Regions from separate parts of the Streptomyces sp. NPDC107562 genome, predicted to be linked through region 2. Evidence: riboswitches for the same ligand, from Rfam matches in the RefSeq annotation. Region 2 holds a riboswitch; each other region holds the start of a gene.

Region 1 (6,919 bases), on a different contig from region 2:
CGCGGCGCTGCTGGCGACCCGGCTGACGTACCGCCTGGGCCGCAAGGCCGACGACAAGGCCTCCGCGAAGGGCTACCGCGCCGGCCAGATCGCCTCCGCGGGCCTGGTCTCGCTGGCGCACGGCACCAACGACGCGCAGAAGACGATGGGCATCATCACCCTCGCCCTGGTCGCGGGCGGCACCCTCGCCCCCGACTCCGACCCGCCCCTGTGGGTCATCCTCTCCGCGGGTCTCGCCATCGCGCTCGGCACCTACCTCGGCGGCTGGCGCATCATCCGCACCATGGGCAAGGGCCTGACCGACCTTCAGCCGCAGCAGGGCTTCGCCGCGCAGACCAGCGCCGCGACCGTCATCCTGGCCTCCTCCCACCTCGGTTTCTCCCTCTCCACCACGCATTCGGTCTCCGGTGCGGTGATGGGCGCGGGCCTCGGCCGCAAGGGCGGGGTGGTCCGCTGGTCCACCGCCACCCGGATGTTCGTCGCCTGGGGCCTGACCCTGCCGGCCGCCGCGCTGGTCGGCGCGATCGCCGAGTGGGTGACGGGCTTCGGCCCCTGGGGCACCGCCCTGGTCGCCGTCTTCCTGGTCGGCTCCAGCGCCGCGATCTGGAAGATCTCCCGCCGCGAGGTCGTGGACCACACGAACGTCAACGACGCGGACGGGGAACCGGCCGGCGTGGTGACGACCGCGATGGCCGCCGTGACGCCGCCCCCGGCGGGCACCCCGGCGGAGGACCTCACGGCCACGATCCCCCGGCAGGCCACGGCCTCGGAGCCGACGCCCTCTCAGGCCACGGTCTGAGCACCCTGATACCGAAGGAAGCAGCACAAGCATGAAGATCGACTGGGCGGCCCTCGGCTCCGTCTTCGGCGTCAGCCTCGTGGTCACGGTGGCTCTGGTGGGCCTGTTCACCCTCGGTGTCACCGCTCTGTCGCGGCGCGAACGGGCGGCCGCGCAGGGCGAGTCGGCGGCGCTGGCGGTGACGGGCGCCTACGCCGCCTTCGCGGCGTGCGCGGCGGCCGTGGGATACGGGATCTATCTGATCGTGGCCTGAGCACCCCGGTGTTCGACGCGCCCTGCGCGGTGCCCTCGACGGGGCTCCGGGCAGGGCGCTTCGTCGTGCGCGGGGACAGCGCGAGCGGCGGACGGGAGACCCGTGCCGCCGGTGGCGTGTGGGACTCAGCACACTTGCCCCGTCGCAGGTCAACAGCAAGTTGACGGCCGTTCCGGCCCCGTGGTGGACTTCCGGGGCCATGTACGGCGGCAGAAGAGGAAGCCCGGTGTGAATCCGGCGCGGTCCCGCCACTGTGACCGGGGAGGGAACTCCCCGGGAGCCAGGAACTCTCACCGCCGGTCTCGTCGAACCAGGGCGTGGACACCCTGAGTGAGGACATATCGCCATGCTCGGCCGCCAAGTGAGGTCCCGCACCAGGTCTCTGCCCGCCCGCACGGCCGGCTGAGCCCGTGCGTGCCGATCGCGTCTTCGCGTACGGCGCCGCCGCCGGCCTCCTCGGCGACCATGTGCTCGGCGACCCCCGCCGAGGGCATCCGGTCGCCGCGTTCGGGCGGGCCGCCGCCGCGGTGGAACGGGTGTTGTGGCGGGACCACCGCGGATGGGGCGCGCTGCACACCCTCGTGTGCGTGGGCGGCGCCGTCGCCCTGGGCACCGCGGCCCACCGGGTCGTACGGTCCTCCCCCGCCGCTTCCGTCGCGCTGACCGGCGTCGCCACCTGGGCCGTCCTCGGCGGGACCTCGCTCGCGCGGGAGGCCCGGGCCGTCGGGCGGGCCCTGGAGGCGGGGGACGTCGAGGCGGCGCGGGCCCGGCTGCCCCATCTGTGCGGCCGCGACCCGCAGGCGCTGGACGCGCCGGGGATCGCGCGGGCGGTGGTGGAGTCCGTCGCGGAGAACACGTCCGACGCCGTGGTGGGGGCGCTGGTGTGGGGGGCCGTGGGCGGGGTCCCGGGGCTGCTCGGGTTCCGGGCGGTGAACACGCTCGACGCGATGGTGGGGCACAGGTCCCCGCGCCACCGCCGCTACGGATGGGCCAGCGCACGACTCGACGATCTCGCCGGGTGGCCGGGCGCCCGGCTGACGGCGTCGCTCGCCGTGCTGGCGGGCGGCGACGCGCGAGGAGCCGTACAGGCCTGGCGCAAGGACGCCGCGCGGCATCCGAGTCCCAACGCCGGGGCCGTGGAGGCCTCGTTCGCGGGGGCGTTGGGGGTGCGGCTCGGGGGGACGTTGTCGTATGCGGGCCGGGTCGAGCACCGGCCCGTGCTGAACGGTGGGGGGCGTGCGGTGGAAGTCGGCGACATCGAGCGGGCCGTCCGGTTGTCCCGGCGGGTGGGCCGGCTGGCCCTGGGGGCCTGCGCGGCCGGAGTGTGGCTGCGGGGACGGCTGTCGAGGAGGCCGGCGTGAACGGGCGTGGGCTGCTGATCGCCGGTACCACCTCGGACGCCGGCAAGAGCGTCGTCACCGCCGGCATCTGCCGCTGGCTGGTGCGCCAGGGCGTGAAGGTGGCGCCCTTCAAGGCGCAGAACATGTCGCTCAACTCCTTCGTCACCCGCGAGGGCGCCGAGATCGGTCGGGCGCAGGCCATGCAGGCACAGGCCTGCCGGGTGGAGCCGACCGCGCTGATGAATCCCGTGCTGCTCAAGCCGGGCGGCGAGAGCAGCAGCCAGGTGGTGCTGCTCGGCAGGCCCGTCGGGGAGATGAGCGCGCGGGGCTATCACGGCGGACGGCAGCAGGCGTTGCTCGGGACCGTGCTCGACTGTCTCGCCGAGTTGCGGGGCACGTATGACGCGGTGATCTGTGAGGGGGCCGGCTCTCCGGCCGAGATCAATCTGCGGCGGACCGACATCGTCAACATGGGGATCGCCCGCAATGCCGGTCTCCCGGTGCTCGTCGTCGGCGACATCGACCGCGGCGGCGTCTTCGCCTCCTTCTTCGGGACCGTCGCGCTGCTGTCCCGTCAGGACCAGGAGCTGATCGCCGGGTTCCTCGTCAACAAGTTCCGCGGCGACGTCTCGCTCCTCGAACCCGGCATCGACATGCTGCACGGCCTCACCGGGCGGCACACCTACGGCGTCCTGCCCTTCCGGCACGGCCTCGGCATCGACGAGGAGGACGGGCTGAGGGTGTCCCTGCGGGGGGCGGTGCGCGAGTCCCGGGTGGCCGCCCCGGTCGGCGAGGACGTGCTGCGGGTGGCGGTGTGCGCCGTGCCGCTGATGTCCAACTTCACGGACGTCGACGCCCTCGCCGCCGAACCGGGTGTCGTCGTGCGGTTCGTGGACCGGCCCGAGGAGCTGGCGGACGCGGATCTGGTGGTGGTGCCCGGCACCCGGGGGACCGTGCGGGCCCTGGAGTGGCTGCGGGAGCGCGGGCTCGCGCGGGCCCTCGTGCGCAGGGCCGCCGAAGGACGTCCGATCCTCGGCATCTGCGGCGGCTTCCAGGTCCTCGGCGAGCACATCGAGGACGACGTCGAGAGCCGGCGCGGGCAGGTCGACGCGCTCGGAGTGCTGCCGGTGCGGGTGCGGTTCGCCCGCGAGAAGACGCTCACCCGGCCGGTCGGCGAGGCCCTCGGGGAGCACGTCGAGGGGTACGAGATCCACCACGGGGTCGCCGACGTCGAGGGCGGCGAACCCTTCCTGGACGGCTGCCGGGTCGGGCAGACCTGGGGCACCCACTGGCACGGCTCGCTGGAGTCCGACGGCTTCCGGCGGGCCTTCCTGCGCGAGGTGGCCGCCGCCGCGGGCCGCCGCTTCGTGCCGGCGCCCGGCACCTCCTTCGCCGCGCTGCGCGAGGAGCAGCTCGACCGGCTCGGCGACCTGATCGAACAGCACGCGGACACGGACGCGCTGTGGCGGCTCATCGAGTCCGGCGCGCCGCAAGGACTGCCTTTCCTTCCACCGGGAGCGCCCGCATGAGCACAGTGTTGTTGTTGTCCACCGCCGACACCGATCTGCTGGCGGCCCGTGCCTGCGGCGCCTCCTACCGGATCGGCAACCCGACCCGCGTGGACGCCGAGAGCGAGCTGCCCGCGCTGGTCGAGGGCGCGGACATCGCCGTCGTACGGCTGCTGGGCGGCAAGCGGGCCTGGGAGGACGGACTCGCCCGGCTGCGGGCGTCGGGGATCCCCACCGTGCTGCTCGGCGGGGAGTCCGTGCCGGACGCCGAGCTGATGGCCGAGTCGTCCGTGCCGGCCGGCGTCGTGGCCGAGGCACTGCGCTACCTCGTCGAGGGCGGGCCCGAGAACCTCACCGAGCTGGCGCGGTTCCTGTCGGACACGGTGCTGCTGACGGGTGAGGGGTTCGACGAGCCGCGGAAGATGCCGGAGTACGGCGTCCACGGCTCCCGTGCCTTCACCGAGGGCCGTCCGACCGTCGGCGTGCTCTTCTACCGGGCCCACGAGCTCAGCGGCAACACCGCGTTCGTGGAAACCCTGTGCGACGCGATCGAGGCGCGGGGCGCCAACGCCCTGCCCGTGTACTGCGGTTCGCTGCGCGGCGCGGACCCGGAGCTGTACACGCTCCTCGCGAAGGCCGACGCGCTGGTCGCCACCGTCCTCGCCGCCGGCGGGACGCACGCCTCGCAGGCGTCGGCGGGCGGCGACGAGGAGGCGTGGGACATCGGCAGGCTGGCCGAGCTGAACGTGCCCGTGCTGCAGGGACTGTGCCTGACCTCCTCGCGGGACGCCTGGGACGCGTCCGACGCCGCCCTCTCCCCGATGGACGCGGCGATGCAGGTCGCGATCCCGGAGTTCGACGGCCGGCTGATCACCGTCCCGTTCTCCTTCAAGGAGCAGGGCCCGGACGACGTGCCCGTGTACGTGGCCGACCCCGAGCGGGCCGGACGCGTCGCCGGGATCGCCGTACGGCACGCGCGGTTGCGGCACAAGCCGAACGCCGACAAGAAGCTCGCGCTCGTCTTCACCGCCTACCCGACCAAGCACTCGCGCGTCGGCAACGCGGTCGGCCTGGACACGCCCGCCTCCGCGGTGCGGGTGCTGGACGCGCTCCGGCAGGCCGGGTACGGGGTGACCGCGTACCCGGACAACGGCGACGAGTTGATCCACCGGCTCATCGAGGCGGGCGGGCACGACGTCGAGTGGCTGACCGAGGACCAGCTGGCGTCGGCGCCCGCGCGCGTGCCGCTCGCCGACTACCGAGCCTGGTTCGACCAGCTCGACCCTGGGCTGCGGGACGCCATGACGGAGGCGTGGGGCGAGCCGCCGGGTTCGCTGTACGTCGACGGCGACGACATCGTGCTGGCGTCCCTGCGGTTCGGGAACGTCGTCGTGATGATCCAGCCGCCGCGCGGCTTCGGCGAGAACCCGATCGCGATCTACCACGACCCGGACATGCCGCCGTCGCACCACTACATGGCGGCGTACCGCTGGCTGGAGGCTGCGACATCGGAGGGGGGCTTCGGCGCCGACGCGGTCGTCCACATGGGCAAGCACGGCACGATGGAGTGGCTGCCGGGCAAGGGCCTCGGGCTCGGCGGCGGTTGCGCACCGGACGCGGTCCTCGGGGACCTGCCGCTGATCTACCCGTTCATCGTCAACGACCCCGGCGAGGGCACCCAGGCCAAGCGGCGCGGACACGCCACCGTCGTCGATCACCTGGTGCCGCCGATGGCCCGCGCGGACACCTACGGCGACCTGGCCAAGCTGGAGCAGCTGCTCGACGAGTACGCGCTCGTCTCGGACCTGGACCCGACGAAGGCACCGGCGGTCAGGGCCCAGATCTGGACCCTGGTCAAGACGGCCGAGCTCCACCACGACCTGCATGTCGACGAGCAGCCCGGCGACGACGACTTCGACGAGTTCGTCATGCACATCGACGGCTATCTGTGCGAGATCAAGGACGTGCAGATCCGCGACGGACTGCACGTCCTCGGCGGCGGCCCGGTCGGCGAGCCGCGCGTCAACCTGGTCCTCGCCGTGCTCCGTGCCTCGCAGGTGTGGGGCGGCCGGGCGAACGCGCTGCCGGGGCTGCGGGCGTCCCTGGCCGAGCACTTCGGGCTGGTGGAGAAGGAGCTGCTGGCGGAGCCGGGCGCGCCGCTGAAGGTGCCGGTCGAGCTGAGCGACCTCGTCGAGGGCCCGTCCCGTACCGCCGCCGACGCCGTCGACCTGCTGGAGCAGCTGTGCCGGCGGCTCGCGGAGGGGATGGAGGAGCGGGGCTGGGCGGCGTCCGGGAGCGCGGCGCTGGTACGGGAGGTGGTCGGCACCGAACTGCCCGCGGCCGTGGCCGTGCTGGAGTTCGCCTGCGACGAGGTGGTGCCGCGGCTCGCCCGCACCACGGACGAGATCGGCCACATCCTCAAGGCGCTCGACGGCGGTTACGTCCCGGCGGGTCCGTCCGGCTCGCCGACGCGCGGACTGGTCAACGTGCTGCCGACCGGCCGGAACTTCTACTCCGTGGACCCCAAGGCCATCCCGTCCCGGCTGAGCTGGGAGGTCGGGCAGTCGCTCGCCGACTCGCTCGTGCAGCGGTACCTCCAGGACACCGGCGCGTACCCGAAGTCCGTGGGCCTGACGGTCTGGGGCACCTCGGCCATGCGCACCCAGGGCGACGACATCGCCGAGATCCTGGCGCTGCTGGGCTGCCGTCCGGTGTGGGACGACGCCTCGCGCCGGGTGACCGGGTTCGAGATCATCGGCCTCGGCGAGCTGGGGCGGCCCCGCATCGACGTCACCGTCCGCATCTCCGGCTTCTTCCGGGACGCGTTCCCGCACGTCGTCGGGTTGATCGACGACGCGGTGCGGGCGGTGGCCGAGCTGGACGAGCCCGCGGAGTCGAACTACGTACGGGCGCACGCCGACGAGGACACCGCCGCGCACGGCGACCGGCGGCGCGCCACCGCGCGCGTCTTCGGCTCCAAGCCGGGCGCGTACGGCGCCGGACTGCTGCCGCTGATCGA
Region 2 (6,919 bases):
ACCTTCATCGGCATCCCGTTCTTCTACTGGTACCAGATGGCCTGGGTCGTGATCTCCACCGCCCTCACCATGACCGCCTACTGGCTGTGGCAGCGTGACCAGCGCGCCCGCAAGACGCAGGGGGGTGCCGGAGCATGAAGGACGGTGTGAACGGCGTCGCACTCGCCGTGTTCATCCTCTTCTTCGTCGCCGTCACGGTGATGGGCTTCCTGGCCGCGCGCTGGCGCAAGGCCGAGAACGAGCACAGCCTCGACGAGTGGGGCCTCGGCGGCCGGTCCTTCGGGACCTGGATCACCTGGTTCCTGCTCGGCGGCGACCTCTACACGGCGTACACCTTCGTCGCCGTACCGGCGGCGATCTACGCGGCGGGCGCGGCCGGCTTCTTCGCGGTGCCGTACACGATCCTCATCTACCCGATGATGTTCGTCTTCCTGCCGCGACTGTGGTCGGTCTCCCACAAGCACGGCTACGTCACCACCTCGGACTTCGTCCGCGGCCGCTTCGGCTCCAAGGGCCTGTCCCTCGCCGTCGCGGTCACCGGCATCCTCGCGACCATGCCGTACATCGCGCTCCAGCTGGTCGGCATCCAGGCCGTGCTGGACGTGATGGGCATCGGCGGCGGCGAGGACACCAACTGGTTCATCAAGGACCTGCCGCTGCTGATCGCCTTCGGAGTGCTGGCCGCGTACACGTACTCCTCGGGTCTGCGGGCGCCGGCCCTGATCGCGTTCGTCAAGGACGCGCTGATCTACATCGTGATCGCCGTCGCCATCATCTACATCCCGATCAAGCTGGGCGGCTTCGACGACATCTTCGCCGCCGCGAACGACAAGTACACGGAGGCCGGTGCGGGCGGGCTGGTGCCGAACGCCGCCTCGCAGTGGACGTACGCCACGCTGGCACTGGGCTCGGCGCTCGCCCTGTTCATGTACCCGCACAGCGTGACGGCCGTGCTGTCCAGCCGCAGCAGGGACGTGATCCGCCGCAACTCCACGATCCTGCCGCTGTACTCGCTGATGCTGGGCCTGCTGGGTCTGCTCGGCTTCATGGCGATCGCGGCCGGCGTCAAGGTGGAGAACGGCCAGCTGGCGATCCCCCAGCTGTTCGAGAACATGTTCCCGGACTGGTTCACCGGCGTCGCGTTCGCGGCGATCGGCATCGGCGCGCTGGTCCCGGCGGCCATCATGTCGATCGCGGCGGCCAACCTCTTCACCCGCAACATCTACAAGGACTTCCTCAAGCCGGACGCCACCCCCGCGCAGGAGACCAAGGTCTCCAAGCTGGTGTCCCTGCTGGTGAAGGTCGGCGCCCTCGTCTTCGTCCTCGGGATGGACAAGACGGTCGCGATCAACTTCCAGCTGCTGGGCGGCATCTGGATCCTCCAGACCATGCCCGCCCTGGTCGGCGGTCTGTTCACCCGCTGGTTCCACCGCTGGGCGCTGCTGGCCGGCTGGGCGGTCGGCATGACCTACGGCACGGTCGCGGCCTACGGTGTCGCCTCCCCGACGCAGAAGCACTTCGGCGGCTCCTCGGCGGAGATCCCCGGCATCGGTGAGATCGGCTACATCGGCCTCACGGCGTTCGTCCTCAACCTGGTGGTCACGGTGGTCCTCACCTTCGTCCTGAAGGCCGTGAAGGCTCCCGAGGGCGTCGACGAGACCAAGCCCGGCGACTACACGGCGGACGCCGGCGACCCGGGAGTCCAGGTGGAGCTTCCCCCGGCGACCGCGGGTGCCGCCCACTGAGGCGCGGGGCCGTTCCGGCACGCGGCGTGGCCGCGTGAGCGCGAGCGACCACTGAACGACCCGCAGCGGGCCGCCGACATCGCATGATGCGGCGGCCCGTCGTCGTACACACTGCCGCCATGGACATCGACATCCGCCGCGCGCACCCCGCCGAGTACGCCACCCTCGGTGAGATCACCGCGCAGGCCTACCTCCAGGACGGACTCCTCGACTTCGGCGAGAGCGACGGCTACCTCGGCGAGCTGCGAGACGTCGCCAAGCGCGCGGCCGCCGCACAGGTGCTCGTGGCCGTCGCGCACGAACGCGTCCTCGGCGGCGTGACGTTCGTCCCCTCCGGCGGCCCCATGGCCGACATAGCCGCCCCCGACGAGGCGGAGATCCGCATGCTCGCCGTCGCCCGGGAGGCCCGCGGCCGCGGGGTCGGCGAGGCCCTGGTGCGCGCCTGCGTCGACCGCGCCCGCGCCCTCGACGGCTGCGCCGGGCTCGTCCTGTCGACCCAGCGGACCATGCACGCGGCCCACCGCATCTACGAACGGCTGGGCTTCACCCGCACCCCCGAGCGGGACTGGAACCCCCTCCCGGAGCTGGACGACATCACGCTTCTCACCTACCAGTTGACGCTCTGAAGTCATCGGCGACACAACATATGGGGGTGCTGTCGGCACCCGGCACCAGATGTATGCTCATGCTCGCTGTCGCCGCAGGGGAATCCGGTGCGAATCCGGAACTGTCCCGCAACGGTGTACTCGCGTGCGTCCGTCCCGAAAAGGGAGCGCACGCCGGTTCAGTCCGAGGACCTGCCGACAGTGCGCCCGGCCGTCCGGCCCGGGTGCCCTGACGTCCGGGTCTCGTGGAATGGGCCGGTGGACGCGAACGCCCCTGCGCTCGTGTGCCCTCCCCTGCCCTTCGCGAGGCCCCCGTGCCGAGCGAGGGAGAGCCCCACGTGACCATCGCGCCAGCCGAACCGGCCGCAGCGACCACCGTGGAAGGGGAGACCGACGGACCAGGGACCGCGTTGCTGCGGACCCTCACCGAGCTGACCGCCGACCTCCCCGACGCCGACCCCGGCCGGGTCGCCGCCGCCGCGCTGCGCGGCCGTTCCGCGCGGGCGGACGAGAACGAACTGCGGGAGCTGGCCACGGAGGCCGCCGCCGGACTGATCTCCGAGGACCCCGCCTACTCCCGGCTCGCCGCGCGGCTGCTGACCGTCTCCATCGCCGCCGAGGCCGCCTCCCAGGGGGTCACGTCCTTCACGGAGTCCGTGGCGGTGGGACACCGGGAAGGGCTCATCGCCGACCGCACGGCCGGGTTCACACGCCTGCACGCCGACCGCCTGGACGCCCTGGTCGACCGGGACGCCGACGACCGCTTCGGCTACTTCGGCCTGCGCACCCTGTACAGCCGCTACCTGCTCCGGCACCCGATCACCCGCAAGGTCGTCGAGACGCCCCAGCACTTCATGCTGCGCGTCGCCGCCGGCCTCGCCGAGGACGACACCACCCGGTCGGTGGACGAAGTCGCCGCGCTCTACGGGCTCATGAGCCGCCTCGACTACCTCCCCTCCTCCCCCACCCTCTTCAACTCCGGCACCCGGCACCCCCAGATGTCGTCCTGCTACCTCCTGGACTCCCCCAAGGACGAGCTGGACTCCCTCTACGAGCGCTACCACCAGGTCGCCCGGCTCTCCAAGCACGCCGGCGGCATCGGTCTGTCGTACTCCCGGATCCGCTCCCGGGGCTCCCTGATCCGCGGCACCAACGGGCACTCCAACGGCATCGTCCCGTTCCTGAAGACGCTGGACGCCTCGGTCGCCGCCGTGAACCAGGGTGGCCGGCGCAAGGGCGCGGCCGCCGTCTACCTGGAGACCTGGCACTCCGACATCGAGGAGTTCCTGGAGCTGCGGGACAACACCGGCGAGGACGCCCGCCGTACGCACAACCTGAATCTCGCGCACTGGATCCCGGACGAGTTCATGCGGCGGGTCGACGCGGACGCCGCGTGGTCGCTGTTCTCCCCGTCGGACGTGCCCGAGCTGGTCGACCTGTGGGGCGAGGAGTTCGAGGCCGCGTACCGCGCGGCCGAGAGCCGGGGCCTGGCGAAGAAGACCCTGCCCGCCCGTGAGCTGTACGGCCGGATGATGCGCACCCTCGCCCAGACCGGCAACGGCTGGATGACCTTCAAGGACGCCGCCAACCGCACCGCCAACCAGACCGCCGAGCCGGGCCACGTCGTCCACTCCTCGAACCTCTGCACGGAGATCCTGGAGGTCACGGACGACGGCGAGACCGCCGTGTGCAACCTGGGCTCGGTCAACCTGGGCGCGTTCGTCGTGGGCGACGGCATCGACTGGGAGCGGCTGGACGCCACCGTCCGCACCGCCGTGACCTTCCTCGACCGCGTGGTCGACATCAACTTCTACCCGACCGAGCAGGCGGGCCGCTCCAACGCCCGGTGGCGCCCGGTCGGCCTCGGCGCGATGGGCCTGCAGGACGTCTTCTTCCAGCTGCGGGTGCCCTTCGACTCGCCCGAGGCGAAGGCGCTGTCCACCCGGATCGCCGAGCGCATCATGCTCGCCGCGTACGAGGCGTCCGCCGACCTCGCGGCACGCAACGGGCCGCTGCCCGCCTGGGACCGGACCCGCACCGCCCGGGGCGTGCTGCACCCCGACCACTACGGCGTCGAGCCGACCTGGCCGGAGCGCTGGAGCGCGCTGCGCGAGCGCATCGCCGCGGTCGGCATGCGCAACTCCCTGCTGCTGGCGATCGCGCCCACCGCGACGATCGCCTCGATCGCCGGCGTCTACGAGTGCATCGAGCCGCAGGTGTCGAACCTCTTCAAGCGCGAGACGCTGTCCGGCGAGTTCCTCCAGGTCAACTCCTACCTGGTGCGGGAGCTGAAGGAGCTCGGCGTCTGGGACGCCCGCACCCGTGAGGCGCTGCGCGAGGCCAACGGCTCGGTGCAGGACTTCGCCTGGATCCCCGAGGACGTACGGCGGCTCTACCGCACGGCGTGGGAGATCCCGCAGCGCGGGCTCATCGACATGGCGGCCGCGCGCACCCCGTACCTCGACCAGGCCCAGTCGCTGAACCTGTTCCTGGAGACGCCGACCATCGGCAAGCTCTCCTCGATGTACGCCTACGCCTGGAAGTCGGGCCTGAAGACGACGTACTACCTGCGCTCACGCCCCGCGACCCGCATCGCCCGCGCGGCCCAGGCGCAGCCCCGGACCACCATCCCCGTCCAGGCGGCCACCGACCCCGAAGCGGTCGCCTGCTCCCTGGAAAACCCCGAGTCCTGCGAGGCCTGCCAGTGATGTCCACCCGTACCCAGAACCTTCTCGACCCCGGCTTCGAGCTGACGCTGCGCCCGATGCGCTACCCGGACTTCTACGAGCGCTACCGGGACGCCATCAAGAACACCTGGACCGTGGAGGAGGTCGACCTCCACTCGGACGTCGCCGACCTCGCGAAGCTCTCCCCCGAGGAGCAGCACCTGATCGGCCGGCTGGTGGCGTTCTTCGCGACGGGCGACTCGATCGTGGCGAACAACCTGGTCCTGACGCTGTACAAGCACATCAACTCCCCCGAGGCCCGGCTCTACCTGAGCCGCCAGCTGTTCGAGGAGGCGGTGCACGTCCAGTTCTATCTGACCCTGCTGGACACCTACCTCCCCGACCCGGAGGACCGGGCGGCGGCGTTCGACGCGGTGGAGAACATCCCGTCCATCCGCGAGAAGGCCGAGTTCTGCTTCAGGTGGATCAACGAGGTCGAGAAGCTGGACCGCCTGGAGTCCACGGCGGACCGCCGGCGCTTCCTGCTCAACCTGATCTGCTTCGCCGCGTGCATCGAGGGCCTGTTCTTCTACGGTGCCTTCGCGTACGTCTACTGGTTCCGCAGCCGGGGTCTGCTGCACGGTCTGGCGACCGGCACCAACTGGGTGTTCCGCGACGAGACCATGCACATGAGCTTCGCGTTCGACGTGGTGGACACCGTCCGCAAGGAGGAGCCGGAGCTCTTCGACGACCAGCTCCAGCAGCAGGTCACCGACATGCTGCGGGAGGCCGTCGAGGCCGAGCTGCAGTTCGCGCGCGACCTGTGCGGTGACGGCCTCCCGGGCATGAACACCGAGTCGATGCGGCAGTACCTGGAGTGCGTCGCCGACCAGCGCCTCACGCGCCTCGGCTTCGCTCCGGTGTACGGCTCCGAGAACCCCTTCTCCTTCATGGAGCTCCAGGGGGTTCAGGAGTTGACCAACTTCTTCGAGCGGCGTCCCTCGGCGTACCAGGTGGCCGTGGAGGGCACGGTCGACCTGGACGAGGACTTCTGATCCTCCTTCTGCCTGCGCTGGTCCTGGGCCTCCCGGATCTCGCGGTCGACGCGCCGGTCGTGCGCGATACCGATGAGAGAAGGGAGGACCATGATCACGAAGAGTCCCGCGACGGCCAGCATTCCGATGAGTGCTTCGATCTGGTTCGTGTTCATGGACACCACTCTCGCGCCGGACACTCCTTACCGACAGTGGCAGGACTGCCGTAGACCCTCGATTTACTGCCACCACTGAGGCACACTGAGGGCATGCTGCAGAACGTGGCCGCGGTACTCATCGACGGCGTGAATCCCTTCGAACTCGGCGTGGTCTGCGAGGTCTTCGGCATCGACCGGAGCGACGACGGACTGCCGGTGTACGACTTCGCGGTCACCTCCGCCGAGGGGCCGCAGCTGCGGTCCAACGCCGGTTTCTCCCTGCGGGTCGAGCACGGGCTGGACCGTCTGGAGACGGCCGACCTGATCGCCGTGCCGGCCGGCTCGTGCTACGAGACGCGGACCTTCCCGCCGGAATTGCTCGACGCCCTGCGCCGGGCCGTCGAGCGGGGCTCCCGGGTGCTCAGCGTGTGCTCCGGCGTCTTCGTGCTGGGCGCCGCGGGGCTGCTGGACGGGCGGCGCTGCGCCGTGCACTGGCGGCACGCCGAGGAGCTGGAGCGGCAGTATCCGCGGGCGGTCGTAGAGCCGGACGTGCTCTACGTCGACGAGGACCCGGTGATCACCTCCGCGGGCACGGCCGCCGGCATCGACGCCTGCTTGCACATCGTGCGCAAGGAGCAGGGGCCGGAGGTGGCCAACAAGATCGCCCGGCGGATGGTGGTGCCGCCGCACCGGGACGGCGGGCAGGCCCAG
Region 3 (6,919 bases), on a different contig from region 2:
CGTTCCTGGAGGGCGAGACCGAGAACGCCTTCTGAGCGACGGGGCCCACCGCAGCCGCCGCACCTGGCGACGCCGGCGTCCACCACGGCGGCCCCCTCCCGTGCCGGGATCCGGGGCCGGATGCGACGGCGGTGGCGCGGCGCGGCTGCGGGTGCCGGAGCGTCTGCGGCGGCTCGCCCTTGCTGAGGTGTCGGTTTCCGCCACGACGGCCCGGTCCCGTGCCGGGGTCCGCCACGGCGGCCCGGCCCCGTCGTGCGGGGTCCGCTGCGGCAGCCTGGCGGCCGTGCCGTGGGTGTCGGAGCGTACTGCGGCGGCGCGCCCTTGCTGGGGGTGCCGGAGTGCGCCGCGGCAGGCACTCGGTGCGGTGCGGTGCGGGGTTCGGTGCGGGTCTGTTGCGGCGGCGCTGTCCTGCCGTAGTGCCGGGGATCGGCGTGGCGGTGCGGCACTCGCTGCGGTGGCTCGGCCGAGCCGTGCCGGGTCGTTGTAGCGGCCTGGCCTCGGTGTGGGTGCCGGGTCTGCCGAGGTGGCGTGGTCCCGGCGTGCAGGTGGCGCGGACGCGCCGTAGGTGTGGGGGCCGGACCCGGTGGGGGCGACACCACGGGGGGTTGCCCTCCGAGGTCACGCGCGCTCGGCGCATTAGCCTGCGGTCATGGGACTCGGGCTGCTGTTCGCGCTGTGCGCCGCCCTCTTCATGGGAACGGCGACCGTGTTCCAGGCGCTCGGTGCGCGCAGGGTGGCCGGTGGGGGCGCCGGCGCGGCCGTGCGGGCCACCTGGCAGTGGCCGTTCATCGTCGGGGTCGCCCTCGACACCCTGGGCTTCGGCGCCGAACTGGTCTCCCTTCGCTCGGTCCCGCTCTTCCTCGTCGAGGCGGCGGTCGCCGGGGCGCTGGCCGTGACGGCGATCGTCTCGGCGTTCGTGCTGCGGATCCGCCTGCGACGGGTGGAGTGGGCCGCGGTCGTCGCGGTGTGCGGCGGGCTCGCGGTGATGGCGATCGCGGCAGGCCGGGAGACCGGCGGGGACGGCGACATGAGGATGCGGCTCGCGATCCTGGTGGGCTCGGTGGGGCTGGCCCTGGTGAGCTGGGCGCTGACCCCGCGTCTGCGGAACGTGCGCCACCGCGCGGCCGTCCTCGGGGGCCTCGCCGGGATCAGCTTTGGCGTGACGGCGGTCGGGGCCCGGCTGATGCCGGAACTGTCGCTGCCCGGCCTGCTCGCCGACCCGTCGGTGTACGCCGTGGTCCTCTCCGGCATCACCGGCTATCTGCTCCTGATCGAAGCCCTCCAGTCCGGCTCGGTCACCTCCGCCACGGCGGCGATGGTCATCGGGGAGACCGTCTGGCCCGCCCTGTTCGGCATCGTCTGGCTGGGCGACACCACCCGCCACGGCCTCGCACCGCTGGCCGTCGCCGGTTTCGCCGCCTCCATCGCGGGCGCCCTCGCCCTGGCCCGCTTCGGCGAGGCGGAGCAGCAGGCCTCGCCGCAGGCCTGATCGGCTCCACCCTCACCCCCGTGACCGCTGGATGCTCATTTCTGCTCGCAACAGCCTCTCTTCGAGCACCTATTGACACTCCGTCGTCCGCTCGCCAAAGTCGTTCGGCAACAAGAGCTGTCGGCCACCCACAAGGGAGCGTTCAGCGTCATGCATGAAATCCCTGCTGTCTCACGCCGTACTCTCATGGGCGGGGCCCTGGCCTCCGGCGCCGTCGTCGCGGGGCTCGGCACCACGGCCGCCGCCGCGCCGGGCGCCGCCCCCGCCACTTCTGCCACCGACGCCCCTCCGGTGCGGCGGCACGGCCAGAAGTCGATGGTCAACGTCCCCTTCGACCCGTACCGCACGGTCCGCGTCGCCCTGATCGGCCTCGGCAACCGGGGCAACGGCATGGCCTCGGGATGGGCCGCCGTCCCCGGGTGCACGGTGACCGCCGTGTGCGACATCCGCCCCGAGCGCGCCCGACGAACCGCCGACAAACTGGTCGCCGAGGGACGGCCCCGCCCCGCCGAGTACGGCGGCTCCGCCGACGCCTACGCCCGCATGCTGCGCCGTGAGGACATCGACCTCGTCTACGTCGCCACCCCGTGGGAGTTCCACTACGAGCAGGGCCGCGCCGCCCTGCTGTCCGGCAGGCACGCCATCGTCGAACTGCCCGTCGCCACCGAACTGCGCGAGCTGTGGGACCTCGTCGACACCAGCGAGCGGACCCGGCGGCACCTGTTCCTGTCCGAGAACTGCAGCTACGGCCGCAACGAGCTGGCGATGCTCAAGATGGCCCACGACGGCCTCTTCGGCGACGTCACCAACGGCCACGGCGGCTATCTGCACGACCTGCGCGAGCTGCTCTTCTCCGACACGTACTACACCGACTCCTGGCGGCGGCTGTGGCACACCCGCAGCACCGCGTCCTTCTACGCCATGCACGGACTCGCCCCGATCGCCGCCGCGATGGACATCAACCGCGGCGACCGCTTCACGACGTTGCGCGCCACCGCCACCGAGCCCAAGGGCCTCGCCGACTACCGCGCCCGCTTCGTGCCGCGTTCCCACCCGAGCTGGAAGGAGACCTACATCAACGGTGACCTGGTCACCTGCCTGATCGACACCGCGCAGGGCCGGGTCGTCCGCGCTGAGCACGAGGTCAGCTCGCCGCGCCCGTACAGCCGTATCAACTCGCTGGCCGGCAGCCGCGGCATCTTCGAGGACTACGCCGGAGTCACCTCCGCCGGCGGCGGCCGCATCTACGTGGAGCCCGATCACAGCGGCCACACCTGGCGGTCGTTCGACGCGTACCTCAAGGAGTTCGACCACTGGCTCTGGCAGAAGATCGGTGACGACGCCGCCAACAACGGCGGGCACGGCGGCATGGACTACGTCCTGCAGTGGCGCACCGTCCAGCAGATGCGCGCCGGACTCGTCCCCGACATGGACGTGTACGACGCCGCCGCCTGGTGCTCCCCGGTGCCGCTCAGCGTCAAGTCCCTCGCGGCGGGCGGCCGTCCGGTCGCCGTCCCCGACTTCACGCGCGGTTCCTGGGTCAACCGCCGCGCGGGCCTCGACTCACGACCCAGCGAGATGCCGCCGGTCAGCTGACCCCGGCTCCCCCCAACAGCGCGCAACGCGCCGCCCGGTCGATGCGACGGGGCGGCGCGTTGCGCATGCCGCCCGCCGGTCGTGTGCACCACCTCACCCTGCCCGGCGCCGCCGCCGGCGTATGAGATGACTGGCCCGTCTGACATGATGTCCCGCGAAAAGGCGACGGCGGAACGAGGAAGCCGGTGTGAATCCGGCGCGGTCCCGCCACTGTGATCGGCGAGCGGATCCCGAACGAACCACTGCCCGGATGCGGGTGGGAAGGCCGGGACGAGCACTGACCCGAGAGCCAGGAGACTCACGCGGTCGCCTCCTCGACGTGACCGGGGCGGATTTCCCCGGGGAGGAGGGTATGTCGTGATGCCTGTCGAGACGTCACCGGACGGGTCGGTGCCGTGCCGGGTCGTCGTGTGCCGTGACTGCTGCTGCGGCAGCCCCAAGGTGACCGGGGTGGACCACGCGGCGCAGACCGCGCGGCTCGCCGAGGACGCCCCCGTCCTCGTCACCGACTGCCTCGACGTGTGCGACCAGGCGAACGTGGTCGTCGTGCGGCCCTCGTCCGAGGGGCGCGCCGCCGGTGGCCGGCCGGTCTGGTTCGGCCTGGTCAACGACCCGGCCGCGACGGAGGACGTCGCCGCCTGGGTGCGCGCGGGGGGCCCCGGCCTCGTGGCACTGCCGGACATCCTGGAGCTCCACGTCTTCACGCCGCCCGGGCCCGCCCGGTCCGGGGCGACGCCGGCTCCCGGCCCGGCGGCCTGACCGCCCGCGCCCACCCCTCACTCCGGCTGCACCGTTCGCGGTCGTCCGTCCGCCGTTCCCGGCCCCTTTCCGGACCTGGTCCGCCGTCCTGCCTGTTCCGTGTTCCACGTTCCCCCTCCGGTGAGAGGACCCTCCATGATGGGCAAGCGCCCGCTGTCCCTGCTGTCGGCCACCGCCGCCGCGGCCCTGCTGATGTCCGGCTGCGGTGGCGGCGCCACCAAGGACGACGCCGCCCCGGCGAGCACCGTGGCCAAGGGCTTCCCGGTCACGCTGTCCAACTGCGGGGTGGAGACGACGTATCAACGGCCCCCGCGGCGGGCCGTGTCGCTGAACCAGCACGCCACCGAGGTCATGCTGGCGCTCGGTCTGGAGAAGTCGATGGTGGGCACGGCCTACCTCGACGACAGGATCCTCCCCGAGTACCAGGACGCCTACGACGGCATCGAGGTCGTCGCGGAGGAGTACCCCTCGTTCGAGACGCTGCTGGCCGCCGAACCCGACTTCGCCTACGGCGGGTTCGCCAGCACCTTCGACGAGAAGGAGGGCCGCAGCCGTGACGCCTTGTCCAAGGCGGGCATCAACTCCTACCTGAACGTGGAGGAATGCCCGTCCGGACCCGTCACCATGACCACGATGGACCAGGAGATCCGCAACGTGGCCAGGATCTTCGGGGTGCCGGACCGCGCGGAGGCGGAGCTGAAGAAGCTCCACACCACCCTGGACACGGTCGAGGACGAACTCGCCGGAGTCACCCCGGTCGAGCTCTTCGTCTACGACAGCGGCGACAAGACCGCCTTCACCGCGGGCGGCGCCGGCATCGGCAACGAGATGATCGAACGCGCGGGCGGGGTGAACGTCTTCGCCGACCTCGACAAGGCGTTCGGCGACGTGTCGTTCGAGCAGGTCGCCGAGCGGGCGCCCGAGGTCGTCGTGATCTACGACTACGGCGATCAGCCGGTCGCGGACAAGAAGGAGTTCCTGCTGGCCAACCCGGCGCTGAAGGACGTACCCGCCATCAGGAACAAGCGGTTCGCGGTACTGCCGCTGTCGTCCACCGTGCTCGGCGTGCGGGTGCCGGCCGGCGTGGACTCCCTGGCCCGCCAGCTCCACCCGGACCGCTTCGAGTGAGCGGCGCGACGACCGAGACCGACGCCACGGGCGGTAGCGCGCAGGCCGGCACGCGAAGGCCCCTCGGGGCGGACCCCGTCCGGCGCGGCGCCAGGCTTCCCTACCCCCTCGTCCTGGTGCTGCTGGCCGCGCTGGTGGTGCTCGCGGCCACCTTCGGGATCGCCGCCGGATCCGTCGGCGTCCCGGCCGACCAGGTCTGGGGCATCCTGCTCAACCGGGTGCATCCCGCCCTGGCCGACCCCACCTGGACCCCGGTCCGCGAGACGATCGTCGTCGACGTGCGGCTGCCCAGGGTCCTGCTCGCCGGCGTCGTGGGCGCGGGCCTCGCGGTGTGCGGCACGGCGCTCCAGGCGCTGGTGCGCAACCCGCTCGCCGACCCGATGCTGCTCGGTGTCTCGTCGGGCGCCTCCGTCGGCGCGGTGCTGGTCGTGGTCTTCCACCTCACCCTGTTCGGCGTGTTCTCGCTGCCGGTCGCCGCGTTCCTCGGCGCGCTGGCCGCACTCGTCGCCGTCTACTTCCTGGCCCGGTCCGGCGGGCGGATGACGACCGTGCGGCTGGTGCTGGCGGGCGTGGCGACAGCAGAGGTCCTCTCCGCGCTCGCCAGTTTCCTGGTGGTGACCTCCAGCGATCCGCACAAGACGCAGTCGGCGCTGCGCTGGATGCTCGGCGGTCTCGCCGGCACCACCTGGACGGTGGTGTGGATCCCCGTCGGCGCCGTCCTGCTCGGCACGGCCGTCCTGCTGGGCGTCTGCCGGTCCCTCAACCTGCTGCTCGCGGGGGAGGAGGCGGCCGTCGCGCTCGGCCTGGACGTCCACCGCTTCCGCGCGGCGCTGTTCACCCTGGTCGCCGTGATGATCGGCACGATCGTCGCGGTCAGCGGCCAGATCGGATTCGTCGGACTGATCATGCCCCATGTCGTACGGCTGCTCGTCGGCGCCGACCACCGCCGCGCGCTGCCCGCCGCGGCACTGCTCGGCGCGGCCTTCCTGATCGCCGCCGATCTGGTGGCACGCACCGTGATGAACCCGGAGGAGATCCCCGTGGGCATCCTCACCGCCCTGGTCGGCGGCCCCTTCTTCCTGTGGCTGATGCGTCGGAGGACGGCATGACGAGGACGCTCACGACCAAGCCCGCCACCCCGGCCGCGGCGTCGCCCGGCGCGCTGGCCGTGCGGGACGTCTCTGTCGTCGTCGACGGCCGGGCACTGGTGGACCGGGCGTCGCTGGACGTGGCGCCGCGCGAGGTGGTGGGTCTCGTGGGCCCCAACGGCGCCGGGAAGTCCACTTTGTTGCGCACGGTCTACCGGGCCCTGCGCCCCACCTCGGGGCAGGTGCTGCTGGACGGCGAGGACGTCCGGCGGATGCCCGGCAAGAGCCTCGCGCGACGACTCGCGGCCGTCCTGCAGGAGGCGGCCGGGGAGTTCGAGCTCTCGGTGTACGACGTGGTGGCCATGGGACGCACCCCGCACAAGCGGGCCTTCGAGGGCGACGACGCCGGTGACCGCGCCGTCGTGATGGCCGCGCTGACCGAACTCGACGCCGCGGGCCTGGCACAAGCCCCCTTCGCCCGGCTGTCGGGCGGTGAGAAGCAGCGGGTGCTGATCGCCCGCGCGCTCGCCCAGCGGGCGGGCACGATGGTGCTGGACGAGCCGACCAACCACCTGGACCTGCGCCACCAGTTGGACACGTTGCGCCTCGTGCGCCGGCTCGGCGTCACCGCCGTCGTCGCCCTGCACGACCTCAACCTCGCCGCCGCCTTCTGCGACCGCCTCTGCGTCATGGACGGCGGCCGCGTGGTGACCATGGGGCCGCCCGCGAAGGTCCTCACGCCCGAACTCCTCGCCGACGTCTACCGCGTCGACGCCGAGGTGACCGAGGATCCCCGCACCGGCGTACCGCACATCACGCTGCTGCCGTGAACGCCCGCACGAGCCCCCCGCCGCCGCGT
Region 4 (6,919 bases), on a different contig from region 2:
AGATGGTGGCGTACTCGCACAACGCGCTGGCCGGCGGGCGCGGCAACTTCCTCGCCTCGCTCATGACCGGCGGGCAGCCGCCGCGTTGCCTGTTCCTGGTGCCGCTGGCCTCCGCGTTCGGCAGCAACGGCACCGCCGTCGCGCTCGCCCGGCACGGCGGCACGCTCGTCCTGCTCGACCACTTCACGCCCGAGGCCGCGCTGGAGGCACTCGTCGAGCACCGGCCCACCCATGTCCTCGGCGTGCCGACCATGATCCGGATGATGCTGGACCGCGTCGCCGAGGGCGGCCTGCCGGAGTTCACCCCGCCCACCGCCCTGGTGGTCGGCGGCTCCCCGCTGGACGAGGCCACCGCCGAGGAGGCGCGGCGCGTCTTCGGCTGCCCCGTCGTGCACCTCTACGGCTCGGCCGACGGCGTCAACTGCCATACGGGGCTCGCGGCCGAGGACACGAGGGGCGCGGGGCCCGGCGTCCTCGCGGGCCACCCCGACCCACGCGTCGCCGACATCCTCATCGCCAGCCCCGGCGTCCGCGAACTGCGCGAGCTGCCGAGCGGCACGGTCGGCGAGATCGTGGCCCGCGGCCCGATGACGCCGCTGTGCTACGTCGCCGCCCCGGACCTGGACGCCCGCTACCGCACCGACGACGGCTGGGTGCGCACCGGGGATCTCGGACTGCTCCAGGAGGACGGCACCCTGCGGGTCGTCGGCCGGCTCAAGGACGTCGTGATCCGCGGCGGGGCCAACATCAGCCCGGCGGAGGTGGAGATCGAGCTGGCGGGCCATCCGCTGGTGCGGGACGTGGTCTGCGTGGGGGTGCCCGATCCGCTGATGGGTGAGCGGCTCGCGGCGTGCGTGGTGCCGCGCGAGGGCCGCACGCCCACGCTGGCCGAGCTGTGCGCCCACCTCGACGGGCGCGGACTGGAGCGGCGCAAGCACCCCGAACGGCTGCTGGTCGTGGCGGAGTTGCCGCTCACCCCCGCGGGCAAGCCGGACCGTGCCGTAGTGCGGGAACGATTCGCCGCGCAGCCGGGTCCGGAGCGGCCGCCGGCTCCGGCCGGCTGAGTCCACCACGCGCTGAGAGGGCCGTCCGGCGCGGGCGGCCCCTCGGTGCGTGACGCGACACCGTTACGAGGCGGCCATCGCCGCCGCGCAACCGGGTCCGGAGCGCCCGCTGACTCCGGCCGGCTGAGTCCACCACGCGCTGAGAGGGCCATCCGGCGCGGGCGGCCCCCTCGGTGCGTGACGCGACACCGTTACGAGGCGGCCATCGCCGTCTCCACCGTCTTCGCGGCTTCCCGGTAGACCGCCAGCAGGTCCAGATCCGTCCCCGGGTAGTTGACGATCTCGACCTGTTCGGCGCCCGCGTCGGGCAGCACCGTGCCGGTCGTCATGTGCGCGTTGTCCAGGACGAGTCGGGGCTTCGTCCGCGACAGCTCGGACAGCTGCGTCGCCGTCACGGCCTCGGGCCCGAAGGTACCGGCGAGTTCGGCGCCCGCCAGCTTCGCCGCCCATGTCGTGAACACCTGGGCGACGACGGTGGGCTGCTCCCCTCGCGGCCACTTGGCCTTCAGGCCCTTGTGCAGCGCCGCGTACTCGGAGTCGAAGGAGGCGGTCCACCGCGCGGCGGCGTCCTCGGTGCCGAACAGCTCCGCCAGCCTGGCGACTTCGGCCTTCGCCTTGTCCGCGTCGTTGTCGAGGGCGACCTCGACCAGCTCGGCGTCGGAGCCGGCCGCTTCCTTGATCTTCGCGGCGTACGGCTCGAAGGGCGCGTAGAGCACGTAGTCGGCGCCCGCCACCGCCGCGAGGTCGGAGGGCTTGGGGTCGTAGTCCGGGGCGTGCTGCACCGACTGCGGGACGATGACCTCGACGTCCTCGGCGCCGGCGGCCTTGGCGAGTGCGCCCTCCCAGGTGGTGGTGGCGACGACGACCGGCGAGGAGTTCTTGGCACCGGACGACGAGGACGACGACGGCTCGTTCCCGCCCCCGCACCCGGTCGTGGTCAGGGCGAGCCCCGCGGTGAGGGTCAGTGCGAGGAGGGAAGTGTTGGGGACGCGGGTGCGCGCCATGAGCTGGTTCTCCGTTCGGGTAGGAGATGGACGGCGAGGACGACCACGCCGGCGGTGAGGACGAGGACGGGCCCGGGCGGCCAGTCGAAGCGGAGCGCGAGGAGGAACCCGGTCAGGTTCACGGCGACTCCGATGCCGACCGCCCAGGCGGTGATGGACTTCAGGGACGTGCCGAGGCGGCGGGCCGCGAGCGCCGGCAGCAGCGTGAGGGCGTCGACGAGCAGCGCGCCGGTGAGCTTGATGGCTCCCGCGACGGCCACCGCGACCAGGACGAGGAGCACCAGGGTGAGCCGCTCGATCCGTACGCCGGAGGACAGGGCGAGTTCGCGGTCGTACAGCAGCAGGGCGAGGTCGCGGCGCCGCCACCAGAACAGGGCCGGGACGGCGACCGCCAGGGCGCCGAGCACCCACAGGTCGGCGGTGCCCACGGACAGGATCGAACCCCACAACAGGGCGAACGCGCCGGCCGCGTTGACCCCGGACACCGCGAGCACGAGCAGCGCCGCCGCGATCGCCAGGCTCATGAGCAGGCCCATCGCCCCCGACAGCCCGTCCGGGGTGCGGGCCAGCGGGGCGACCCCGGCGCCGGCGAGAGCGCAGGCGAGCAGCGCGCACAGCATCGGGTCGAGGCCGGTCAGCAGGCCCACCGCGATGCCGAGGAGCGCCACGTGCATCATCGCGAACCGCACCGGCATGATGTCCAGACCGACGATCACGACGCCGATCACGGGCAGGCCCACGGCGGCCAGCAGCAGGGCGGTCCCCGCACGCTGGACCGGGACGAGTTGCAGCAACTGGCCGACGTCGGCGGCGGCCTGGGCGTTCACCGCACCTCCCGCAGCCGGCCGGCGGCCATCTCCAGCACCTGGTCGCAGCGGTCGGCCAGGGCCCGGTCGTGGGTGACGACCAGGACGGTCACGGGCAGGGACAGCAGGACATCGGCCGCCTCCTCCTGCCCGGCGAAGTCCAGCGCGGCGGTGGGTTCGTCGGCCAGCAGCACCCCGGCGCCCGCGGCGACACAGCCGACCGCCCGCGCCAGGTACATCCGCTGCAACTGGCCGCCGGACAGGGTGTGCACCGGCCGTCCGACGAGCTGCCCGACGCCCAGCTTCGCCGCCGCCTCGACGGCCTCGTCCCGCGCGCCGCCGCTGTCCAGCAACTCCCCCGCCAGCAGCGGGAACCGGCCGACGGCCGGCTTCTGCGGGATCCAGGCGCAGGCCCGGCGCCGCCACGCCCACTCGGCCGCGCTGCGGGTGTCCCGGCCGCCCACCAGGATCCGGCCGCCCGCCCGGCGGTGCAGACCGAGCACGGCCCGCAGCAACGTGGTCTTGCCCGAGCCGTTGGTACCCGTCAACGCCACCCGCCGGCCGGCCGCGACGTCGAGGTCGACGCCCCGGACGGCCTCCACCCGGCCGTGCCGGCAGGCGACCTCGCGCATCACGACGTCCAGTCCTTCCATGCCACCTCCTCGCTCCTCCACAGCAGTCGGAAGAAGACGGCGGCTGGTTCCCAGGTGCGTGGCGCCGACACCGGCGGCACGCACCCGCGTGTCCGACTTCACCTTCCGCATGCCGGACCTGCCCGCCTCGCGCGCCCGTCGCGGCGTAGGGTGGTCGGCGCAGCTGGTTCGCCCCGTCCGCCAGGCGGGACGTCGTAAGAGGGAACCCGGTGGAAATCCGGGACTGCCCCGCAGCGGTGAGTGGGAACGACCGCCGTCATACGCACTGGGCCCGAGGAGACGGGTCCGGGAAGCGACGGCCAGTAGGTGCCTCGTACGACACGAGGCGGGCCCGCGAGTCCGAAGACCTGCCAACTGCCCGTGCGCGACCCCTCGCGCGCGGACATTCCGGTGACCTCGAGGGCGGGTCGGCGTACTACCAGGCGGACGACCGCGCGGTGCTCGCAAGCCGCGCGAGGTCGGGTCCGTCCGGTTCCGTCACCCTTCGCGCTCTCGTCCCGTCCCCGGGATCTCAGGGATTCATCTCGCGAAGGAGATCTCCGTGACCACCAAGCCCGCAGCCGCGGCAGCACGGGCCACCGTGTACGGCTACCCCCGCCAGGGCCGCAACCGGGAGCTGAAGAAGGCGATCGAGGGCTACTGGAAGGGCCGCGTCACCGCCGACGCCCTCCGGTCGACCGCCGCCGAACTGCGCGCCGCCACCTGGCGTCGCCTCGCCGACGCCGGCGTCCACGAGGTGCCGAGCGGCGACTTCTCGTACTACGACCACGTGCTCGACACGACCGTCATGGTCGGCGCGATCCCCGACCGGCACCGGGAGGCCGTCGCGGCCGACGCGCTCGACGGGTACTTCGCCATGGCGCGGGGCACGCAGGACGTCGCGCCGCTGGAGATGACCAAGTGGTTCGACACCAACTACCACTACCTGGTGCCCGAACTGGGCCCGGACACCGTCTTCGCCGCCGACGCCGCCAAGCAGGTCGCGGAGTTCGAGGAGGCCCGCGCGCTGGGGCTGACGGCCCGTCCGGTCCTCGTCGGGCCCGTGACGTACCTGCTGCTCGCCAAGCCCGCGCCGGGCGCCCCCGCGGACTTCGCCCCGCTCACGCTGCTGGACCGGCTGCTGCCGGTGTACGCCGAGGTCCTCGCCGACCTGCGCGCGGCGGGCGCCGAGTGGGTGCAGCTCGACGAGCCCGCCCTCGCCCAGGACCGCACCCCGGCCGACCTGAACGCCGCCGAGCGGGCCTACCGCGAACTCGGCGCCCTCACCGACCGGCCCCAGCTCCTCGTGGCCTCGTACTTCGACCGGCTCGGCGACGCCCTGCCGGTCCTGGCCAAGTCCCCCGTCGAGGGACTCGCGCTGGACTTCACCGGGGCCGGCGCGGCCAACCTCCACGCCCTGGCGGCCGTCGGCGGACTGCCCGGCAAGCGCCTGGTCGCCGGTGTGGTCGACGGGCGCAACATCTGGGCCGCCGACCTGGAGAAGTCCCTCGCCACCCTCGGCACCCTGCTGGGCCTCGCCGACCGGGTCGACGTGGCCGCCTCCTGCTCGCTGCTGCACGTACCGCTCGACACGGGTCTGGAGCGGGACGTCGAGCCGCAGATCCTGCGCTGGCTCGCGTTCGCGCAGCAGAAGACCGCCGAGATCGTCACCCTCGCCAAGGGACTCGCCCTGGGCACCGGCGCGATCACCGCCGAACTGGCCGCCAACCGGGCCGTCCTGGCCTCCCGGGCGGGCTCGCCGATCACCCACGACCCGGCGGTCCGCGCCCGCGCCGCCGCCGTCACCGAGGCCGACGCCCGGCGCTCCCAGCCGTACACCGAGCGGGCCGCCGCCCAGCGCGCCCACCTCGGCCTGCCCCTGCTGCCGACCACGACCATCGGCTCCTTCCCGCAGACCGGCGAACTGCGGGCCGCCCGCGCCGACCTGCGGGCCGGCCGGATCGACGACGCCGGGTACGAGGAGCGCATCCGGGCCGAGATCCAGGAGGTCGTCGCCTTCCAGGAGAAGACCGGCCTCGACGTCCTCGTGCACGGCGAGCCCGAACGCAACGACATGGTCCAGTACTTCGCCGAGCGGCTCACCGGCTACCTCGCCACCCAGCACGGCTGGGTCCAGTCCTACGGCACCCGCTACGTCCGCCCGCCGATCCTGGCCGGGGACATCTCCCGCCCCGGGCCGATGACGGTGCGCTGGACGACGTACGCCCAGTCCCTCACCGGCCGCCCGGTCAAGGGCATGCTGACCGGGCCGGTCACCATGCTCGCCTGGTCCTTCGTCCGCGACGACCAGCCTCTCGGCGACACCGCACGCCAGGTCGCCCTCGCGCTGCGCGACGAGGTGAACGACCTGGAGGCGGCCGGGACCTCGGTCATCCAGGTCGACGAACCGGCGCTGCGCGAGACCCTGCCGCTGCGCTCGGCCGACCACGCCGCCTACCTGTCCTGGGCGACGGAGGCGTTCCGGCTCACCACCGCAGGCGTACGCCCGGACACCCAGATCCACACCCACATGTGCTACGCCGAGTTCGGCGACATCGTCCAGGCCATCGACGACCTCGACGCGGACGTCATCAGCCTGGAGGCCGCCCGCTCCCGCATGCAGGTGGCACGGGAGCTGGCGTCGCACGGCTACCCGCGCGAGGCCGGGCCGGGTGTCTACGACATCCACTCCCCGCGCGTCCCGGGCGCCGACGAGGCCGCGGAACTGCTGCGTACCGGCCTGAAGGCCATTCCGGCCGAACGGTTGTGGGTCAACCCCGACTGCGGTCTGAAGACCCGCGGCTGGCCCGAGACCCGCGCGTCGCTGGAGAACCTGGTGGCCGCGGCCCGCACGGTCCGGGCGGAGCTGTCGGCCTCCTGATCCCGCCGTGCCGAAGAGGCCGGGGCGTCGGCGGCGCCCCGGCCTGCGGGAGAGGGTTCAGCTCGCGGTCGCCTCGGCCGCCGCGCGTCCCGCCTTGCGGCCGGAGAACAGGCAGCCGCCGAGGAAGGTGCCCTCCAGCGAGCGGTATCCGTGGACGCCTCCCCCGCCGAAGCCGGCGACCTCACCGGCCGCGTACAGGCCGGGGACCGGGGTGCCGGAGGCGTTCAGGACGCGGCCGGACAGGTCGGTCTGGAGACCACCCAGGGTCTTGCGGGTCAGGATGTTGAGCCGCACGGCGATCAGCGGCCCGGCGGCCGGGTCCAGGATCCGGTGCGCTGACGCGGTGCGGCTGAGCGTGTCCCCGGGATAGGCGAGCGCGTTGCGGATGCCCATGACCTGGACGTCCTTGGTGTAGGGGTTGGCGATCTCGCGGTCGCGGGCCTCGATCTGCCGCTGGAGGTCGGCCGGTCGGATCAGGTTCTGGCCCGTCAGCTCGTTCATGCCCGCGACCAGTTGTGGCAGGGTCTCGGCG

Evidence for each region. A riboswitch is a leader RNA that binds a small molecule or an ion and turns the genes downstream of it on or off. The one in region 2 is predicted to bind cobalamin.
Region 1: another riboswitch for cobalamin. It lies ahead of ACZ7LV_RS06105 (cobalamin biosynthesis protein); the one in region 2 lies ahead of ACZ7LV_RS24425 (ribonucleoside-diphosphate reductase subunit alpha).
Region 3: another riboswitch for cobalamin. It lies ahead of ACZ7LV_RS18920 ((2Fe-2S) ferredoxin domain-containing protein); the one in region 2 lies ahead of ACZ7LV_RS24425 (ribonucleoside-diphosphate reductase subunit alpha).
Region 4: another riboswitch for cobalamin. It lies ahead of metE (5-methyltetrahydropteroyltriglutamate--homocysteine S-methyltransferase); the one in region 2 lies ahead of ACZ7LV_RS24425 (ribonucleoside-diphosphate reductase subunit alpha).

Annotation. Positions count from the first base shown of each region.
Region 1 is NZ_JBVKBE010000002.1:56,204-63,122, forward strand. It holds gene ACZ7LV_RS06095 (inorganic phosphate transporter) at 1-799, shown strand, start outside; gene ACZ7LV_RS06100 (hypothetical protein) at 831-1,052, shown strand; cobalamin riboswitch at 1,220-1,361, shown strand; gene ACZ7LV_RS06105 (cobalamin biosynthesis protein) at 1,463-2,413, shown strand; gene ACZ7LV_RS06110 (cobyric acid synthase) at 2,410-3,921, shown strand; gene cobN (cobaltochelatase subunit CobN) at 3,918-6,919, shown strand, end outside.
Region 2 is NZ_JBVKBE010000009.1:135,301-142,219, reverse strand. It holds gene ACZ7LV_RS24440 (DUF3311 domain-containing protein) at 1-138, shown strand, start outside; gene mctP (monocarboxylate uptake permease MctP) at 135-1,745, shown strand; gene ACZ7LV_RS24430 (GNAT family N-acetyltransferase) at 1,865-2,371, shown strand; cobalamin riboswitch at 2,388-2,564, shown strand; gene ACZ7LV_RS24425 (ribonucleoside-diphosphate reductase subunit alpha) at 2,689-5,058, shown strand; gene ACZ7LV_RS24420 (ribonucleotide-diphosphate reductase subunit beta) at 5,058-6,071, shown strand; gene ACZ7LV_RS24415 (hypothetical protein) at 5,984-6,226, opposite strand; gene ACZ7LV_RS24410 (GlxA family transcriptional regulator) at 6,320-6,919, shown strand, end outside.
Region 3 is NZ_JBVKBE010000006.1:88,015-94,933, reverse strand. It holds gene ACZ7LV_RS18935 (amidohydrolase) at 1-35, shown strand, start outside; gene ACZ7LV_RS18930 (DMT family protein) at 650-1,489, shown strand; gene ACZ7LV_RS18925 (Gfo/Idh/MocA family protein) at 1,640-3,085, shown strand; cobalamin riboswitch at 3,206-3,400, shown strand; gene ACZ7LV_RS18920 ((2Fe-2S) ferredoxin domain-containing protein) at 3,446-3,844, shown strand; gene ACZ7LV_RS18915 (ABC transporter substrate-binding protein) at 3,980-4,972, shown strand; gene ACZ7LV_RS18910 (FecCD family ABC transporter permease) at 4,969-6,081, shown strand; gene ACZ7LV_RS18905 (ABC transporter ATP-binding protein) at 6,078-6,890, shown strand.
Region 4 is NZ_JBVKBE010000006.1:79,626-86,544, forward strand. It holds gene ACZ7LV_RS18875 (class I adenylate-forming enzyme family protein) at 1-1,064, shown strand, start outside; gene ACZ7LV_RS18880 (metal ABC transporter solute-binding protein, Zn/Mn family) at 1,256-2,068, opposite strand; gene ACZ7LV_RS18885 (metal ABC transporter permease) at 2,026-2,895, opposite strand; gene ACZ7LV_RS18890 (metal ABC transporter ATP-binding protein) at 2,892-3,527, opposite strand; cobalamin riboswitch at 3,675-3,896, shown strand; gene metE (5-methyltetrahydropteroyltriglutamate--homocysteine S-methyltransferase) at 4,069-6,387, shown strand; gene ACZ7LV_RS18900 (FAD-binding dehydrogenase) at 6,445-6,919, opposite strand, start outside.